Regions from separate parts of the Streptomyces sp. NPDC044061 genome, predicted to be linked through region 3. Evidence: riboswitches for the same ligand, from Rfam matches in the RefSeq annotation. Region 3 holds a riboswitch; each other region holds the start of a gene.

Region 1 (5,933 bases), on a different contig from region 3:
AGACGGGGCGAGCCCAGAGGCAGGGGCGAGGTATTCGACGCCGCTGGGGCGGTCGGTCCGGGTGGGGGCGTGGGCGGCGGCGGGGCCATACCAGCCGGGGCGGACTCCGTGGCGCAGGGACTCCCGCGCGAACCCGGCGCTCGCCACCACCTCCGCCGGCAGCGGGCGCTCCAGCGGATCCTCGCGCAGGCAGGACGCCACCAGCGGGCGCAGGCCCACCGGTACACCGGACAGGTCGAAGTCGCGGGTGATGATGCGCAGCAGGACCACCGAGTCCCGGCCCTCGCCGAAGGGCTCGCGGCCGGCCGCCGCGTAGGCGAGGACCGCGCCGAGGGAGAAGACGTCGCTCGGGGGGCCGACCTGGCCCCCGTTGCGGATCTGCTCCGGTGAGACGTAGCCGACCGACCCGACCACCGCTCCGGTGCGGGTCAGCGAGGTCGCCTCCAGGGCCCGTACGATCCCGAAGTCGATGACCCGTGGCCCGTCGGGGGCGAGCAGGATGTTGGACGGCTTCAGGTCGCGGTGGACCAGCCCCTGCGCATGGATGGCGGCGAGCGCCTCGCCGAGCGCGGCGGCGAGCAGGCGGACCGCGGACTCGGGCAGCGCCCCGTGGTCCACGACCGCGTCGCGCAGGTTCGGTCCGGACACGAACTCCGTTGCCATCCAGGGCCGTTCGGCCTCGGTGTCGGCGTCGACGACCCGGGCCGTGAAGGTTCCTTCGCCGCCCACGGTCTGCGCGGCCCGCACCTCGTGCCGGAACCTGGCCCGGAACGTGCGGTCCTCGGCGTGCTCCGCCCGGACCACCTTCACGGCCAGACCGAGCCCCTTGGGCGACTCGGCGAGATACACCTCGCCCATGCCGCCCGCGCCGAGCCTGCCCAGGACCTGGTACGGCCCGATCCGCCGCGGATCGGTCGCGCGCAGCGCCTGCACCCCGAACTCCCCCTGTCCAGCGTCCTGCTGGTCGTTGTCCAAGGGGAGCGTATACGGCGGTGCCGAGCGTCCGTCAGACGGCCGGGACGCAGCGGCCGTCCTCGGTGCGGTACTGCCACTTGGCGCCGTCCCGGACCAACTCCCGCACCGCGTTCACGAACCGCTCGACGTGCTCGTCGGGGGTGCCGGCGCCGAAGCTGACCCGGATCGCGTTCAGGGACTTCTCGCCGGGCTCGGCCTCGGGGGCACCGCACTCGCCCTGGGTCCCCGGGTCGCCGCCCAGCAGGGTGCGCACCAGCGGGTGGGCGCAGAACAGGCCGTCGCGGACGCCGATGCCGTACTCGGCGGAGAGGGCGGCGGCGAAGTGGGAGCTGTTCCAGCCCTCGACGACGAAGGAGAGGACGCCGACGCGCGGGGCGTCGTCGCCGAAGAGGGAGAGGATCCTGACCTCGGGGACCTCGGCCAGGCCGGCGCGGACCCTGGAGATCAGGTACTGCTCGCGGGCCACCAGGGTGTCGAAGCCGGCCTCCGTCAGCGCCTTGCAGGCGGAGGCGATGGAGTAGGCGCCGATGACGTTCGGGGAGCCGGCCTCGTGACGGGCGGCGGTCTCGTGCCACTCCACGGCCACTCCCCCGTCCTCGCGCCGCGTGACCTTGCGGCTCGCGCCGCCGCCCGCGAGGTACGGCTCGGCCGCGGTCAGCCAGTCGGCGCGCCCGGCCAGGACGCCGGAGCCGAAGGGCGCGTACAGCTTGTGGCCGGAGAAGGCGACCCAGTCGACGTCCAGGTCCCGCACCGAGACCGGGTGGTGCGGGGCCAGCTGAGCGGCGTCCAGGACGATCCGGGCGCCGTGCGCGTGGGCCGCGGCGGCCAGTTCGCGCACCGGCCACAGCTCGCCGGTGACGTTGGAGGCGCCGGTGACGCAGACCAGGGACGGGCCGTGGGGGTCGCGGTCGGCCAGCGCCCGCTCCAGGGTCTCGACGGCCTGCCACGGGGTGCGCGGCGCGTCGAGGTAGGTGACGCGGGCGCCCTGCCAGGGCAGCAGGGAGGCGTGGTGCTCGGTCTCGAAGACGAAGACCTGGCAGTCGGCGGGGAGCGCGCGGGCCAGCAGGTTCAGGGAGTCGGTGGTCGAGCGGGTGAAGATCACCTGGTCGCTCTCGCGGCAGTCGAGGAACTCGGCGACGGTGCGGCGGGCGTTCTCGAACAGGTCGGTGGAGAGCTGGGAGAGGTAGCCGGCACCGCGGTGGACGCTGCCGTAGTACGGCGCGTAGGCGGCCACGTCGTCCCAGACACGCTGGAGGGCGGGGGCGCTGGCCGCGTAGTCGAGCGCCGCGTAGGCGACCTCGCCGCCCGTCACGAGCGGGACGGTGACATCCCGGCCCAGAACAGGCAGATGGACACAAACGGTCTGGTCGATGGCAGCGGTGAGAGCAGACATGGCGAACTCCTGTGAGAGGCAAGGGGTTTCACCGTGCGAGCGGGTACGGCTCGAGCACGGGAAAAGGTGAAGACAGGCGAAAGGGGTGTGCGGAGGCGGGGCTCTACGCCCTATCGCATTCGCTTGCTCACAGAAGGCTCCCTCGACGACCAGGACCCCTGGTTTGCGAGGGGTCCGCGCTTGCCGTAGACCTCGCTGCCCACGGCCTGGTCTTCACCCGGGGCACCCCGCCACGGACGGAGGGTTGCCGGACAGTCGGCCGGGGCCGAATGACTGTCACTCATGACCTGGTTCAGTATCCTGCCATACGATCTTCGGCACGCAAGACGCAGTCCGCCATCTGGACTGCGCCCCGCGTCCTCGACGGCGGACGTCAGGCGTTGCTCGCGGCCACCCACCGCTCCAGCGCCAGCTTCGCCGCTCCCGAGTCGATCGATTCCGCCGCCTTGGACATGCCGGCGCGCAGCTGCTCGGCCAGCGGCGCGTCCGTCGGGCGCAGAGCGACGAGCGCGGCCGCCGAGTTCAGCAGCACGGCGTCCCGCACCGGCCCCTGCTCGCCGTCCAGCAGCCGGCGGGCGACCTCCGCGTTGTAGGCCGCGTCGGCGCCGCGCAGGGCCTCCACGGGGACGAGGTCGATGCCGACGTCCCGGGGGTCGAAGCTCTCCTCGGTGGCCTTGCCGTCCCGGACCACCCAGACCCGGGAGGTGGAGGTGGTCGTCAGCTCGTCCAGGCCGTCGTCGCCCCGGAAGACCAGGGAGGAGTTGCCGCGCTCGGCGAGGACCCCGGCCACGATCGGCGCCATGCGCGGGTCGGCGACACCGACCGCCTGGGCGCGCACCTTGGCCGGGTTGGTCAGCGGGCCGAGCACGTTGAAGGTGGTGCGGATGCCCAACTGGCCGCGCGCCGCCGCGACATGGCGCAGCGACGGGTGGAACTTCACCGCGAAGCAGATGGTGATCCCGGCGACCTCGGCGACCTCGGCGACCCGCTGCGGGGTCAGGTTCAGATTGATCCCGAGCTTCTCCAGGACGTCGGAGGACCCGGAGGCGGAGGACGCGGCGCGGTTGCCGTGCTTGACGACCTTCGCCCCCGTGCCGGCGACGACGATCGACGACATCGTGGAGATGTTCACCGTCTTGGCGCCGTCGCCTCCGGTTCCGACGATGTCGACGGCCGGACCCGGCACCTCGATGACGTTGGCGTGCTCGTACATGGTCCGCACGAGTCCGGTGATCTCCTGCACCGTCTCGCCCTTGGCCCGCAGGGCCACCATGAACCCGGCGATCTGCGCGTCGGTCGCCTCGCCGCGCATGATCAGGTCCATCGCCCAGGCCGTGTCGTCGGCGGACAGGTCCTGGCCGTCGAGCAGCCCGTTCAGCAGGGCGGGCCAGGAACGGCCCGCCGCGGTGTCGCCTCCAGCGGGGGTCACAGCGCTCATCAGCCGCTCCTGGTGTCGTAGCAGAACAGTGTGATCCCACCCTATCCAGCCCCCGGCACGGCGAAGGGCCCCGTCCGTAAGCCGGACGGGGCCCCTCAGCGTGGCGTGGCGACGCGGGGATCAGTGGTGGCCGTGGCCGCTCGTGATCTCCTTGTACTCGTCGACAGTGGGCTTCGGGATCTGGTTGTCACCGCCGTAGTAGCCGTGGCTGAGCTTGGCCCGCAGCTTCTCCGACGCCTTCACCTTGCGCTCGACACCGTTCTCGTCGACCGTCGGGCCGATCTCGGCCGGCTCGTACTGGTGATGAGCCGTGAGGGTGTGCAGCTGCTCCTGGCTGAGCGCCTCGTGCACCTCGATGAACTCACCGTGCGGCAGGCGCTTGATGATGCCGGTCTCGCGACCGTGCAGCACCTTCTCGCGGTCGCGGCGCTGCAGACCGAGGCAGATCCGCTTGGTGGCGATGAACGCGATGACCGGTCCGGCGAAGAAGAAGATCCGGACGAACCAGGTGACGTCGTTGATCGACAGGTGGAAGTGGGTGGCGAAGAGGTCGTTGCCACCACCGACCAGGCCGACCATGTACACCGTGACCCAGGCCGCACCGAACGCGGTACGGGTCGGGGCGTTGCGCGGGCGGTCCAGGATGTGGTGCTCGCTCTTGTCGCCGGTGACCCAGGACTCGATGAACGGGTAGAGGGCGATGACCCCCAGGACGAGGCCGAAGAGCACCAGCGGGATGAACACGCCCAGGACGAGCGTGTGGCCCCAGAAGTTGATCTCCCAGCCCGGCATGTAGCGGACCAGACCCTCGGCGAAGCCCATGTACCAGTCGGGCTGGGCGCCGGTGGACACCTGGTCGGGCCGGTAGGGGCCCATGGCCCAGATCGGGTTGATCTGGGTCACCGCGGCGATCGCCGCGATCACGCCGAAGACCAGGAAGAAGAAGCCGCCCGCCTTGGCCATGTACACCGGCAGCAGCGGCATGCCGACGACGTTCTTCTCGCTCTTTCCGGGACCCGCGTACTGCGTGTGCTTGTGGTAGATGACCAGGATCAGGTGGCCCACCACCAGGCCGAGCATGATGCCCGGCAGCAGCAGGATGTGGATCGAGTAGAACCGGGCGACGAAGTCGTGACCGGGGAACTGACCGCCGAAGAGGAAGAACGAGATGTACGTTCCCACGATCGGGATCGACAGGATCGCGCCCTCCGTGAAGCGGACACCGGTGCCGGAGAGCAGGTCGTCCGGGAGCGAGTAACCGGTGAAGCCGGTGAACATGCCGAGGACGAACAGCAGGAAGCCGAACAGCCAGTTGATCTCACGCGGCTTGCGGAACGCGCCGGTGAAGAACACGCGCATCATGTGCACGAACATGCCGGCGAGGAAGATCAGCGCGGACCAGTGGTGGATCTGCCGGATGAGCAGACCACCGCGCACGTCGAAGGAGATGTGCAGGGTCGAGTTGAACGCCTCGGACATCAGCTGTCCCTGGAGCGGGACATAGCTGCCGTGGTACTCCACCTCGTTCATCGACGGGTGGAAGAACAGCGTCAGATAGACACCGGTCAGGATGATGATGAGGAAGCTGTACAGGCAGACTTCGCCCAACATGAACGACCAGTGGTCGGGGAAGATCTTGCGCATGTTGGACTTGGCCAGGGAGTAGATCCCGAGCCGGCCGTCGGCCCAGTCGGCGATCCGCTCGCCGGCCGGGGCCTTCCCGCGAGAGCGGGCCTCTTCGTTCGATGCAGTACTCATCCGCGCTCCCAGAATGCAGGACCGACGGGCTCCTCGAAGTCGCCGAGCGCCTGGAGGTAACCCTCGTCGTTCACGCCGATGCGGAGCTGAGGCAGGGCGTGACCGGCGGGGCCGAAGATCACTCGGGCACCGTCGGAGAGGTCGAAGGTGGACTGGTGGCACGGGCACAGCACGTGGTGCGTCTGCTGCTCGTACAGGGAGATCGGGCAACCGACGTGGGTGCAGATCTTCGAGAACGCGACGATGCCCTGGTGCGACCATTCGAGTTCGCGCTTGTCCTTGATGTTGTCCGGCTGGAGCCGGATGATCATCAGGGCCGCCTTGGCGATCTCGTTCTGGAAGTCCTCCTGGGCCTCCTCCAGGCCTTCG
Region 2 (5,933 bases), on a different contig from region 3:
GGAGCGGGAGCAGGTCCTTGACGGAGCCGATCTTGGAGTTGGCGATGAGGATGTAGGGGTCCTCGAGCGACGCCTCCATGCGCTCCATGTCGGTCGCGAAGTAGGCGGAGATGTAGCCCTTGTCGAAGCGCATGCCCTCGGTGAGCTCGAGCTCCAGGCCGAAGGTGTTGCTCTCCTCGACGGTGATGACGCCTTCCTTGCCGACCTTGTCCATGGCCTCGGCGATCAGCTCGCCGATCTGGGTGTCGGCGGCGGAGATGGACGCGGTGGAGGCGATCTGCTCCTTGGTCTCCACGTCCTTCGCCTGCTCCAGCAGGGCGGCGGAGACGGCCTCGACGGCCTTCTCGATACCGCGCTTCAGAGCCATCGGGTTGGCACCGGCGGCGACGTTGCGCAGGCCTTCCTTGACCAGGGCCTGGGCGAGCACGGTCGCGGTGGTCGTACCGTCACCGGCGACGTCGTCCGTCTTCTTGGCGACTTCCTTGACCAGCTCGGCGCCGATCTTCTCGTACGGGTCCTCGAGCTCGATCTCCTTGGCGATGGAGACACCGTCGTTGGTGATCGTGGGGGCGCCCCACTTCTTCTCGAGGACGACGTTGCGGCCCTTGGGGCCGAGCGTCACCTTCACGGCGTCCGCGAGCTGGTTCATGCCGCGCTCGAGGCCGCGCCGCGCCTCCTCGTCGAACGCGATGATCTTGGCCATGTGAAGTGGTCCCTCCAGGACTGGGGGTGATTCCTTCGGACCGCGCCCGCGCCCGCGACGGACGGCTCACCGGCCTCGTGGTTCCTTGCCCCACCCGGCCTGCGGGCCTCACCGACCCGGTCCTTCATTGTCACTCTCACCTTCAGAGTGCTAACGCCAATGATTAGCACTCGGGCATGGCGAGTGCAAGCGCCTCGGAAGGGAACGGCAGCACGAAGGGCCCGCACCGGAGCGGTGCGGGCCCTTCGCGGACGAACGGGATGAACGTGATGTACGCCGGTGTTGTGTCGACGCGTGCTTCAGCTGGTCGCCAGCCGGACCATGTCCGCCTGCGGGCCCTTCTGGCCCTGCGAGATCTCGAAGTCGACCCGCTGCCCCTCTTCCAGGGTGCGGTATCCGTCCATCTGGATCGCGCTGTAGTGGACGAAAACATCCGCACCACCGTCGACCGCGATGAAGCCGTACCCCTTCTCCGCGTTGAACCACTTGACGGTGCCCTGAGCCATGCCTAACTCCCCTATTACTGGCCCTTGCACAGATCCACACTTCGCGGACCCGGGTCAGACCTCACCCCCCATTGGTCGGGGGCGTGCGCCGGAACGCGTCGACCGCGGCTGAATGTATCTGTCCAACTGCCGTCTGCAACAGGTCAATCGGACGAGAATTCTGGACGAGCCCGGTCCGGAATCTGCCGAGAATTCGGCTGAATTCAGGGCAAGTCGGGCCCCGCAAATGGCTCAAAAGCCGCATAAAACCCGCACAGTTTGGCTGTTTCTTGTCGGGCGTACGGCATGATTCCGAGGCCTGCGACCCGCAGGTCCGGAACGCGTTCCCCAACTGTACCGCGCTCAATCACACAGAATGGCCCCCTCCGTTTCTCTCACGGAGGAGGCCATTCGATGAACAATCGGTAACCGCGGTTACCGAAGGTAATTATCAGCCCCCGGCGACGGCCGGAATGATGGAGACACCGGCGCCGTCGGGGGTCACGGTCTCCAGCCCCTGCTCGAAGCGGACGTCGTCGTCGTTGACGTACACGTTGACGAAACGGCGCAGCTTGCCCTGGTCGTCCAGCACACGCGCGGCGATGCCGGTGTGGTTCTTCTCCAGGTCCTCGATGACGTCGGCGAGGGTCGCGCCCTCGGCGGCGACCTCGGCCTGGCCACCCGTGTAGGTGCGCAGGATGGTCGGGATGCGAACGGTCACGCTCATGCGAGGCCAGCCTCTCGGAAGGAGTCCAGGGTCGGGCGGATGGTGGCGGTGAGACCGGTGCCGGCCACCGCGTCCAGGGTCTTGAGGCCGTCGCCGGTGTTGAGGACGACCGTGGTGAGCGACGGGTCCAGGACGCCGTTCTCGACGAGCTTGCGCGTCACGCCCACCGTCACGCCGCCGGCCGTCTCGGCGAAGATGCCCTCGGTGCGGGCCAGCAGCTTGATCGCGTCCACGACCTGCTCGTCGGTCACGTCCTCCACCGCGCCGCCCGTGCGGCGCGCGATGTCCAGGACGTACGGCCCGTCGGCCGGGTTGCCGATGGCCAGGGACTTGGCGATGGTGTTCGGCTTCTGCGGCCGTACGACGTCGTGGCCCGCCTTGTACGCGGTCGACACCGGCGAGCAGCCCTCGGCCTGGGCACCGAAGATCTTGTACGGCTTGTCCTCGACGAGACCGAGCTTGATCAGCTCCTGCAGACCCTTGTCGATCTTCGTGAGCTGGGAGCCGGAGGCGATCGGGACCACGATCTGGTCCGGGAGCCGCCAGCCGAGCTGCTCGCAGATCTCGTACGCCAGGGTCTTGGAGCCCTCCGCGTAGTAGGGCCGCAGGTTGACGTTCACGAAGCCCCAGCCCTCGCCGGCCGGGTCGCCGATCAGCTCGGAGCAGAAGCGGTTCACGTCGTCGTAGTTGCCCTCGATACCGACGAGTTCGCCACCGTAGACCGCGGCCATGACGACCTTGCCCTGCTCCAGGTCGTGCGGGATGAACACGCAGGAGCGGAAGCCGGCCCGGGCGGCGGCGGCGCCGACGGCGCCGGCCAGGTTGCCGGTGGAGGAGCAGGAGAGGGTGGTGAAGCCGAAGGCGCGGGCGGCCTCCAGGGCCTGGGCGACGACGCGGTCCTTGAAGGAGTGCGTCGGGTTGCCGGAGTCGTCCTTCACATACAACCCGCCGGTGACACCCAGTTCGCGCGCGAGGTTGTCCGCCTTGACGAGCTTGGTCCAGCCCGGGTTGATGTTGGGCTTGTCGGCCACGTCGGCGGGGACGGGGAGCAGGGGCGCGTAGCGCCAGATGTTCGCGGGGCCCGCCTCGATGCGCTTGCGCAGCTCTTCGGTGTCGTAGGCGGAGAAGTCGTAGGCGATCTCCAGCGGGCCGAAACACTCCTCGCAGGCGAACACCGGTCCGAGGGGCACCCGGTGACCGCACTCGCGACAGCTCAGGGCCGCTGCGGGGCCGAGGTCTACGGTGGGATTGCTGGTGCTTGCAACTGTCTGCACAGCCATGGAGGCGAGGCCCTTTCTCCTCATCTTCCTCACGACGCACCTCGCCGTGAGACGGATTTGGCACCTTCCCTGACCGGGAGCCTCGCGTGAACGAGTTCGGCTCAGGGGGGTTGCCGGGGCTTCATCGGGCCGTGTCCCTCTGCCCCTCTGGATGAGCGGTATGCGGTTGTAAACGCTCTTGACCCCCGACATGCGATGGTCATCGGCGTTGTTCAAGACTGTAACCGAAGGCCAGGACAGTTGAGATAGTCGTCCGAACCGCGAGATGGATCACACCGTGTCACCACATGTGATCGCGACAGTGAGGAGCCGCAGACCGTGCTGGAAGAAGTCGAGCGCTGGCTGGCCACCCGCTCCTGGTCCGTGGCCGATCGCCCCCTGCACCGGATACTGGCCGCCAAGCAGCGCACCGGTCAGTCCGTCTCCGTCGTCCTGCCCGCGCTGAACGAGGAGGAGACGGTCGGCGACATCGTCGCGGTCGTCCGTCACGACCTCATGCAGCAGGTCCCGCTGGTCGACGAGATCGTCGTCGTCGACTCCGGGTCCACCGACCGCACCTCCGAGGTCGCCGCCGCCGCCGGCGCGCGGGTCGTCCACCGCGACGACATCCTGCCGCGCATCCCCGCCGTCCCCGGTAAGGGTGAAGTCCTGTGGCGCTCCCTGTTGGTGACCGGCGGGGACATCGTCTGTTTCGTCGACGCCGATCTGCGGGAGTTCTCCTCCGACTTCGTCTCCGGGATCGTCGGCCCACTGCTGACCGACCCGGGCGTCGACCTCGTGAAGGCCATGTACGACCGTCCGCTCGCCGGCGCGGCCGGACAGGGCGGCCGGGTCACCGAACTCATGGCCCGCCCGCTGCTGAACATGCACTGGCCACAGCTGGCCGGCTTCGTCCAGCCGCTCGGCGGCGAGTACGCCGCCCGTCGCTCGCTGCTGGAGCAGCTGCCGTTCCCGGTGGGGTACGGCGTCGAGCTGGGCATGCTGGTGGACGCCCTGCACCTGGTGGGCCTGGACGCGCTGGCCCAGGTCGACGTGGGTGTGCGCAAGCACCGGCACCAGGACGGGCAGGCGCTGGGCCGCATGGCCGCGGCGATCTACCGCACGGCGCAGCTCAGGCTCGCCCGCGGCCACCTCGTCCGTCCGGCGCTCACCCAGTTCGAGCGGAGTGCGGACGGGTTCGAGCCGCGCACCTACTCGGTGGACACCGAGGAGCGGCCGCCGATGACCGAGATCGCGGAGTACGCGGCGCGCCGGGTGGCGTGAGCGGCGCACGCGCGCACGAGAAACGGCTGTATACAGCCCCCTCGGGGGGTGGCACGTACGTTTGAGCGTTTCCGGGCCGGGCTAGGTTGAGACTCATGGCTTCCACGCACGGTGCTGAGGTGCTGGTCGCGTCCAACCGCGGCCCGGTTTCGTACGAGGTACGCCCCGACGGTGCGGCGGGCTCGCTGCACGCCAAACGGGGTGGCGGCGGCCTGGTCTCGGGGCTGTCCGCCATCGGCTCCGACGCCAACGCGGTCTGGGTGTGCGCCGCGCTGGGCGACGGCGACCGGGAGGCGGTGCGCCGCGCGGGCGGCGGGCTGCTGCCGGACGAGGACACCGGCGGGCAGCGGGTGCGGATGCTCGACATCGACGCGAGCGTGTTCTCGGACGCGTACAACGGCATCGCCAACTCGGTGCTCTGGTTCGTCCACCACATGCTGTACCAGACCCCGCTGGAGCCGATCTTCGACGCGGAGTTCCGGCGGCAGTGGGCGTCGTACGAGGCCTACAACCGGGCGTTCGCCGGGGCGCTGGCCGAGGAGGCGGCGGAGGGCGCCGCGGTGCTGATCCAGGACTACCACCTGGCCCTCGCGCCCCGGATGCTCCGCGGGCTCCGTCCCGATCTGCGCATCGGCCACTTCTCGCACACCCCGTGGGCCCCGCCGGACTACTTCCGCCTGCTGCCCGACGACATCGCGGCCGAACTGCTGACCGGCATCCTCGGCGCGGACCGGGCGGCGTTCCTGACCCACCGCTGGGCGGACGCGTTCACCGACTGCTGTCACGCGGTGCTGGGCCCCGGCATCCCGTCCGGGACCCGGATCGGGGTGCACGGGCTGGGTGCGGACGCGGACTTCCTGCGCGAGCGGGCGCACCGGGCGGACGTGGACGAACGGATGGCCGCGCTGCGGGAGGAGATCGGCGAGGGGCGCCGGACGATCGTCCGGGTGGACCGCACCGAGCTGTCCAAGAACATCGTGCGCGGCCTGCTGGCGTACCGGCAGCTGCTGGACGACCACCCCGAGTGGCGCGAACGCGTGGTGCATCTGGCCTTCGCCTACCCGTCCCGGCAGGACCTCGCCGTCTACCGCGAGTACACGGCCGAGGTGCGGCAGGTGGCGCAGGAGATCAACACCGCGTACGGCACGCCGGGCTGGACGCCGGTGGTGCTGCATGTGAAGGACGACTTCGCGCGCTCGCTGGCCGCGTACCGGCTGGCCGACGTCGCCCTGGTCAACCCGATCCGGGACGGCATGAACCTGGTCGCCAAGGAGGTTCCGGTCGTCTCCGACGAGGGCTGCGCGCTGGTGCTGTCGCGGGAGGCCGGGGCGTACGAGGAGCTGGGCGAGAACGCGATCGTGGTGAACCCGTACGACATCGCGGGCACGGCGCGGGCGCTGCACGAGGCGCTGAACCAGCCGGCGGCCGAGCGGGCGGAGCGCTCGAAGCGGCTGGCGGCCGCCGCCACCGCGCTG
Region 3 (5,933 bases):
CGGACACCGTGCCGCAGCAACCGGCCCGCGTACCAGGCGCCTTCGGCGAGCTTCCCGGGCTGCGCGGCGAGCGCCGGTGCCCGCCGCAGCAGGGCCTTCGGATCGGCGGACTCCACCAGCGCGGCCACGCGCGCACCCGCCGCCGCGAGCCCCGTGGCCACGGGCAGCAGCAGGGGGCCGGTGCCGGCGACCACGGCCGTTCGGCCCGGCAGCACCAGGCCGCCCTTGAGCATGGCCTGGGCGCCACCGGCGGTGACCACACCGGGCAGCGTCCAGCCCGGGAAGGGCAGCACCCGCTCGTAGCCGCCGGTGGCGAGGAGCACCGCGTCCGCGCGGACGGTGACCCCGTCCTCCTGCAGGGGGCCCTGCAGCGCGTGCACGGCGATGGCCCCGGCCGGCTCCCTCTCCACGCACCAGACGTGATGATCCGTCAGGTGGACGACCCGTCCCGCGGCGATGTGCCGGTCGAGGCCGTCCCTCAGCCGTTCCCAGGTGCGCCACTGGTGGTGCAGGACCTGTGGCCGTCGTGCGCCGAGGGCGGTGGCGGGCTGCCGGTAGAACTGCCCGCCCGCCTGCTCGGCCGCGTCGAGGAGGGTCACGCGCACGCCACGCGCGGCCGCCGCCAGTGCCGCGGCCAGTCCCGCCGGGCCCGCCCCGACGACGGCGAGGCGCGGTCGTTCAGTCATCGTCCCGGCCCGTCCCCTCCTGCGTGCGGATCACGTCGCCCGGTCGCGCCGGGACCAGGCAAGCGCGTTGGTCGGCCCGGCCGTTGACCGTGACCAGGCAGTCGAAGCACACCCCGATCCCGCAGAACACCCCGCGCGGCCGGCCGCCCCCGCGCGTACGGCGCCAGGACGTCACCCCGGCCGCCCACAGCACGGCCGCGACCGTCTGGCCCGGCAGTGCCTCCAGGGGCCTGCCGTCGAAGGTGACGGTGAAGGCGGCGCCCGGTCTGGCCCGGGTCAGTTCCAGTGGGTTCACCCCGTGGTCCCTCCGTTCGCCTCGAACCGCTCCGGGCGGAACGGCGTGAGATCCAGGTCCGCCGTCTTCCCGGTCAGCGCCTGAGCGATCAACTGGCCGGTGCCGGTGGCCAGTCCGATGCCCGCGCCCTCGTGCCCGCAGGCGTGGTACAGCCCCGGGACCCGCGGGTCGGGGCCGATCGCCGGCAGGTGGTCGGGCAGATAGGGCCTGAATCCCGCGTACGTCCGCAGGGCGCGCACCCGCTCCAGGAAGGGGAACAGCGCGATCGCCCCGGCCGCCAGCGCCCGTACCGCCCGCAGTGACAACGTGCGGTCGAAACCGACCCGTTCACGACTCGCCCCGATCAGGACCGGGCCGGCGGCCGTGCCCTCGACGACCGGCGAGGTCCGCAGCGTGGCCGAGTCGCTCGCCACGTCGGCCACGTAGTCCGCGGCGTACACCTTGTGCCGGACCATGCGCGGCAGCGGCTCGGTGACCAGGACGAAGCCGCGCCGCGGAAGGACCGGGAGGCGTACGCCCGCCAGCGCGGCCAACTCGCCGCCCCAGGTGCCGGTCGCGTTCACCACCGCCGGCGCGTGGATGTCACCCCGGCCGGTGCGGACGCCGAGCACCCCGCCGTCCGCGGTGCGCAGCACTCCGGTCACGGCCCGGCCCGTGTGCAGGCGGGCGCCGGAGGCGCGGAGCAGATGGGCGGCGGCCAGTGCGGGCATGACCTGCGCGTCCTGCGGATAGTGCACGCCGCCCGCCATGCCGGGGGCCAAGTGCGGTTCGAGAGAGCGGAGTTCGTCCGCCCCGACGGGCTCGGCCGTGACACCGGCGGCGCGCTGGCCCTCGGCGAAGTCCGTCAGCGCGCCGAGGGTGCGGGGCGTCGAGGCGACCACCACCCCGCCCTTGGGTTCGTACTCCACCGACGCCCCCAGTGCCCCGGCCAGCTCCGCCCACAGGCGGACCGACAGCAGGGCGAGGTCCAGTTCGGGGCCCGGCTCCTTGTCGGAGACCAGCAGGTTGCCCTCGCCGGCGCCCGTCGTGCCGCCGGCCACCGAACCCCGGTCCACCACCCTCACGTCGAGGCCGGTCCGAGCGGCGTACAGCGCACAGGCCGCGCCCACCATCCCGGCTCCGACGACCACGACATCGCAGGTCAGTCGCTTCGCCACGGCAGTACTATGTCACATGTCGCTGTGTCTGAGGAGACCCCCGCACCGTCCGCGTCACCCGCCCGGAGTCCCAGGCGTGGACGCCCCCTTGACGCCGTACGAGACCGGATCGACACTCCAGTGAGGGAATCCTAGTGAACAGGTAGGGAAACATGGTGCGCCTCGAGACGGTCGCCGGCCGAGAGGGCCGCACGCCGTTGCTCGCACCCCTTCTCACGTCCCGCCTGCACATCGACCTGCTGCGTGTCTGCAGCGCGATCAGCCTTCAGCGCTGAGCCGGGCCCCGCCTCGCCCCACTCCACCGACCAACGCTTCCGCCGCGCGTACGTCCGCGCGCCCGCACCAGGGGAGACTCATGTCCATCACTCCGCTCGCCGCCGTCCCGACCGCCCGCCGCACGGGCCCCCTCTTCCGGGGCCGGATCGGCCAGGACGCGCGCAGCGGCCACTACGCCGTGCCGCACCGCTACCGCCTCCATCTGTCCACCGCCTGTCCCGACGGGCTGCGCCTCGCCATCGGTCACAGCCTCCTCGGTCTCGACGCCGGTTGTCCGGTGACCCTCCTGCCCGCCGTGCCGGACTGTCCAGGCGGCGGCCACTCGGCCCTGCGCCCGCTGTACGAGGCGAGCGCCCACCACTACCGCGGACCCGCCCTGGCGCCGGTGCTCAGCGACGACTGGTCCGGACGCATCGTCAGCACCCACACGCCGGACATCCTGCGAGACCTGGACCGCTTCCCGCGCGACGGCCGACCCTCCCTGTACCCGTGCGGCACGGAGAGTCAGATCGAAGCCGTCGAACGGCTCTGCGCCGAGGGCATCCAGGAAGCCGCGCAGCGCGCCGGACGGGCCGACTCCGACCCCGCCGAGCGTGCCGCCGCCCTGGACGCGCTGCTGGACACACTGGGCCGGCTGGAGCGGTACCTGGAGGGTGAGGAGTACGTCGTCGACGGCCGGCTCACCGCAGCCGACATCGAACTGTGGGTGGCTCTGGTGCAGTTGGACACCGTGCACCGCTACCACCTCGACGCGTCCGCCGTGCACCGCGTCGCCGACCACCCGGCGCTGTGGGCCCACGCCCGCCGTCTGGCCGCCCACCCGGCCTTCGGCGCCCACCTCGACCTCGACGGCATCGCCCGCCGCCACCACGGCCGCTGCCGGGGCCTCGAGGCGGCCGGAGCCGCGGTCCAGATCCTGGACTGGACGGCCCACGCGGCGGAGACGCCCGGCACTTGTCGCAGGTGAGAGCCCACCGGGCAGGTCCACCCACCGGACAACCGTTGACATTCGAACGGTCAACTGCCTTACTTACGGCTCAGAACGGTCATGAGCGTCAGCGCCAAGCCCTGGCTCGCTGACCGGCAACCCTCGCATCGCGGTGGGGTGCCCCAGGTGACGACCGGACCGGACGACGTTTTCGGTAAGCGCGAGGGCCCCGCGGGGCCGGAACAGTGACAGGTGACGCCATGTACGCAGCTCTCAGGACGGCGACGAGCCGTGTCCAGAGCCGCGTCGCGCCGTACGCCGGGCTCCTCGTCGCCGACCGTGCCGTCGATCTGCTCCGCGTCAACAGCGCACTGTGTACCGCATCGGGCCGTGCCCGCTGTCGGGGCTGACCTCTCCCTTCCAGCCCCCGCGTTCCTGACGCACACCGCCGGCGCGGTGTGCCGCCGTCCGCCCAGCCCCCGGTTCCCGTGCGTTCCCGTGTGCCACCCCGTGCCGTAGTGCCGCGGTGGCCCGCATCCGCTCGCCGCGATCCCGGGGTGTCCGACTCCGCCGGAGCCCGCCATGAGTGAACCCCCAGGCGCCGCCGTGTCCCTCGCCGAGGCGCCCCCCGTCGAAACACCGTCAAAAAGCTTTGCAGCGCAACGCGTTCAACCGCTGCGCCGGCCCGGCCGGTGGATCGTCACCGCCGTCGTCCTCGTGCTCGTCGCGCAGATTGCGCACGGACTGGCCACCAACCCCTTCTACCAGTGGGACCGCTTCCGCTACTGGTTCCTGCGCCCCACCATCCTCGACGGGCTCGCCGTCACCCTCGAAGTCGCCGCGTTCAGCGCGGTGCTCGGCCTCCTCGGCGGCATCCTGCTGGCCCTCGGCCGCCTCTCCGGCAGCCCGGTGCTGCGGGCGGTGAGCTGGACGTACACCTGGCTGTTCCGCTCCGTCCCGCTGATCGTCGTCCTGATCTTCCTCTACAACTTCAGCGCCCTGTACAAGACGCTGAGCCTCGGCATTCCCTTCGGACCGGCCTTCGTCACCTTCGACGAGTCCCGGCTCGCCACCGACATGACGGTCGCCGTCATCGGACTGAGCCTCAACGAGGCGGCCTACGCCTCCGAAGTCGTGCGCGGCGGAATCCTCTCCGTCGACCAGGGCCAGCACGAGGCGGCGGCCGCGCTCGGCCTGCCGAAGGGCTACCAGTTCACCCGCATCGTCTTCCCGCAGGCCCTGCGGTCCATCACACCGAACTACGTCAACCAGCTCATCGGCCTGATCAAGAGCACGTCCCTGGTGTTCTACGTCTCCCTGCTCGACCTGTTCGGCTCGGTGCAGAGCATGGGCAGCACCTACCCCGGCGACATCGTGCCGCTGCTGCTCGTCGCCACCGTCTGGTACCTGATCCTGACCAGCGTGGTGTCAGTCGTCCAGTTCTACGTGGAACGGTACTTCGCCCGCGGTGCCACCCGCAGTCTGCCGCCGACACCGCTGCAGCGGGCACGGGCGGGCCTCGCCGAGTTCCGGGCCCGGCTGCGGGAGGCCGCCGTATGACCACCACCGACACCCTTCGCTCGACGCCTGCCGCCCTTGAGGTGCACGACGTCCACAAGTGGTACGGCACCCATCGTGTCCTGGACGGCATCGACCTGACCGTCCGCCCCGGCGAGGTCACCGTCGTCATCGGGCCCTCCGGCTCCGGCAAGTCCACACTGCTGCGGGTCATCAACCACCTGGAGAAGCCCGAGGTCGGCCATGTCAGCGTCGGCGGCGAGCTGATCGGCGTGAAGCGGAACGGGGACCGGCTGAAGGAGCTGAGCGAGCGGGCCATCCTCGCCCAGCGCAGCCGGATCGGCTTCGTCTTCCAGAACTTCAACCTCTTCCCGCACCTGACCGTCCTCGACAACGTCGCCGCCGCCCCCGTCGCCACGGGCAGGCTGGCCAGGCCCGAGGCCCAGGAGCTGGCCCGCGAACTGCTCACCCGGGTCGGCCTCGGCGACCGTACCGGCGCCTACCCGAGGCAGCTGTCCGGCGGCCAGCAGCAGCGCGTTGCCATCGCCCGCGCCCTCGCACTGCGGCCCGGCATCATCCTCTTCGACGAGCCGACCTCCGCGCTCGACCCCGAACTGGTCGGCGAGGTCCTCTCCGTCATCAAGGACCTGGCGACCAGCGGCACCACCCTCGTCATCGTCACCCACGAGATCGGCTTCGCCCGTGAGGTCGCCGACCGGATCGTCTTCATCGACGGCGGAAAGATCGTCGAACAGGGCCCGCCGGCCCAGGTGCTGGACAAGCCACGGCACGAGCGGACCCGGGACTTCCTGAGCAAGGTCCTCTGAGCCGGACCGAGCCGGACCGAGCCGGTCGGAGTGACCGCGACCGGGCCGCCACGACTTCCCTCCCCACGCCACCCTCATCACCTTCTGAACGACAAGGACAGCCATGCCCAGCCACCTTTCCCGACGCAGCCTGATACGCGGCATCACCGCGGCGACCGCGGTCGCCACCCTCGCCACCGGGCTCGCCGCCTGCGGTGGTGACAGCGACGCCGCGACCAAGACCGACGCCGCCGGCACGGTGACCGT

Evidence for each region. Region 3 has a riboswitch for S-adenosylmethionine ahead of AC07CM_RS18175 (amino acid ABC transporter permease). Riboswitches for the same ligand answer to the same signal wherever they lie in the genome.
Region 1: linked by a shared signal. The riboswitch ahead of AC07CM_RS30535 (aminotransferase class V-fold PLP-dependent enzyme) and the one ahead of AC07CM_RS18175 (amino acid ABC transporter permease) in region 3 are both predicted to bind S-adenosylmethionine.
Region 2: linked by a shared signal. The riboswitch ahead of thrC (threonine synthase) and the one ahead of AC07CM_RS18175 (amino acid ABC transporter permease) in region 3 are both predicted to bind S-adenosylmethionine.

The regions. Positions count from the first base shown of each region.
Region 1 is NZ_JBWKFL010000020.1:151,173-157,105, forward strand. It holds partial or broken gene AC07CM_RS30530 (serine/threonine-protein kinase) at 1-975, opposite strand, end outside; gene AC07CM_RS30535 (aminotransferase class V-fold PLP-dependent enzyme) at 1,007-2,368, opposite strand; SAM riboswitch class IV at 2,540-2,656, opposite strand; gene trpD (anthranilate phosphoribosyltransferase) at 2,742-3,806, opposite strand; gene qcrB (cytochrome bc1 complex cytochrome b subunit) at 3,927-5,564, opposite strand; gene qcrA (cytochrome bc1 complex Rieske iron-sulfur subunit) at 5,561-5,933, opposite strand, start outside.
Region 2 is NZ_JBWKFL010000018.1:9,472-15,404, reverse strand. It holds gene groL (chaperonin GroEL) at 1-703, opposite strand, end outside; gene AC07CM_RS27960 (cold-shock protein) at 1,003-1,209, opposite strand; gene AC07CM_RS27955 (ubiquitin-like small modifier protein 1) at 1,640-1,915, opposite strand; gene thrC (threonine synthase) at 1,912-3,195, opposite strand; SAM riboswitch class I at 3,213-3,353, opposite strand; gene AC07CM_RS27945 (glucosyl-3-phosphoglycerate synthase) at 3,514-4,458, shown strand; gene AC07CM_RS27940 (alpha,alpha-trehalose-phosphate synthase (UDP-forming)) at 4,554-5,933, shown strand, end outside.
Region 3 is NZ_JBWKFL010000010.1:118,761-124,693, forward strand. It holds gene AC07CM_RS18150 (FAD/NAD(P)-dependent oxidoreductase) at 1-686, opposite strand, end outside; gene AC07CM_RS18155 ((2Fe-2S)-binding protein) at 679-981, opposite strand; gene AC07CM_RS18160 (NAD(P)/FAD-dependent oxidoreductase) at 978-2,138, opposite strand; gene AC07CM_RS18165 (putative leader peptide) at 2,291-2,413, shown strand; gene AC07CM_RS18170 (glutathione S-transferase C-terminal domain-containing protein) at 2,494-3,381, shown strand; SAM riboswitch class IV at 3,459-3,569, shown strand; gene AC07CM_RS18175 (amino acid ABC transporter permease) at 3,925-4,902, shown strand; gene AC07CM_RS18180 (amino acid ABC transporter ATP-binding protein) at 4,899-5,687, shown strand; gene AC07CM_RS18185 (transporter substrate-binding domain-containing protein) at 5,791-5,933, shown strand, end outside.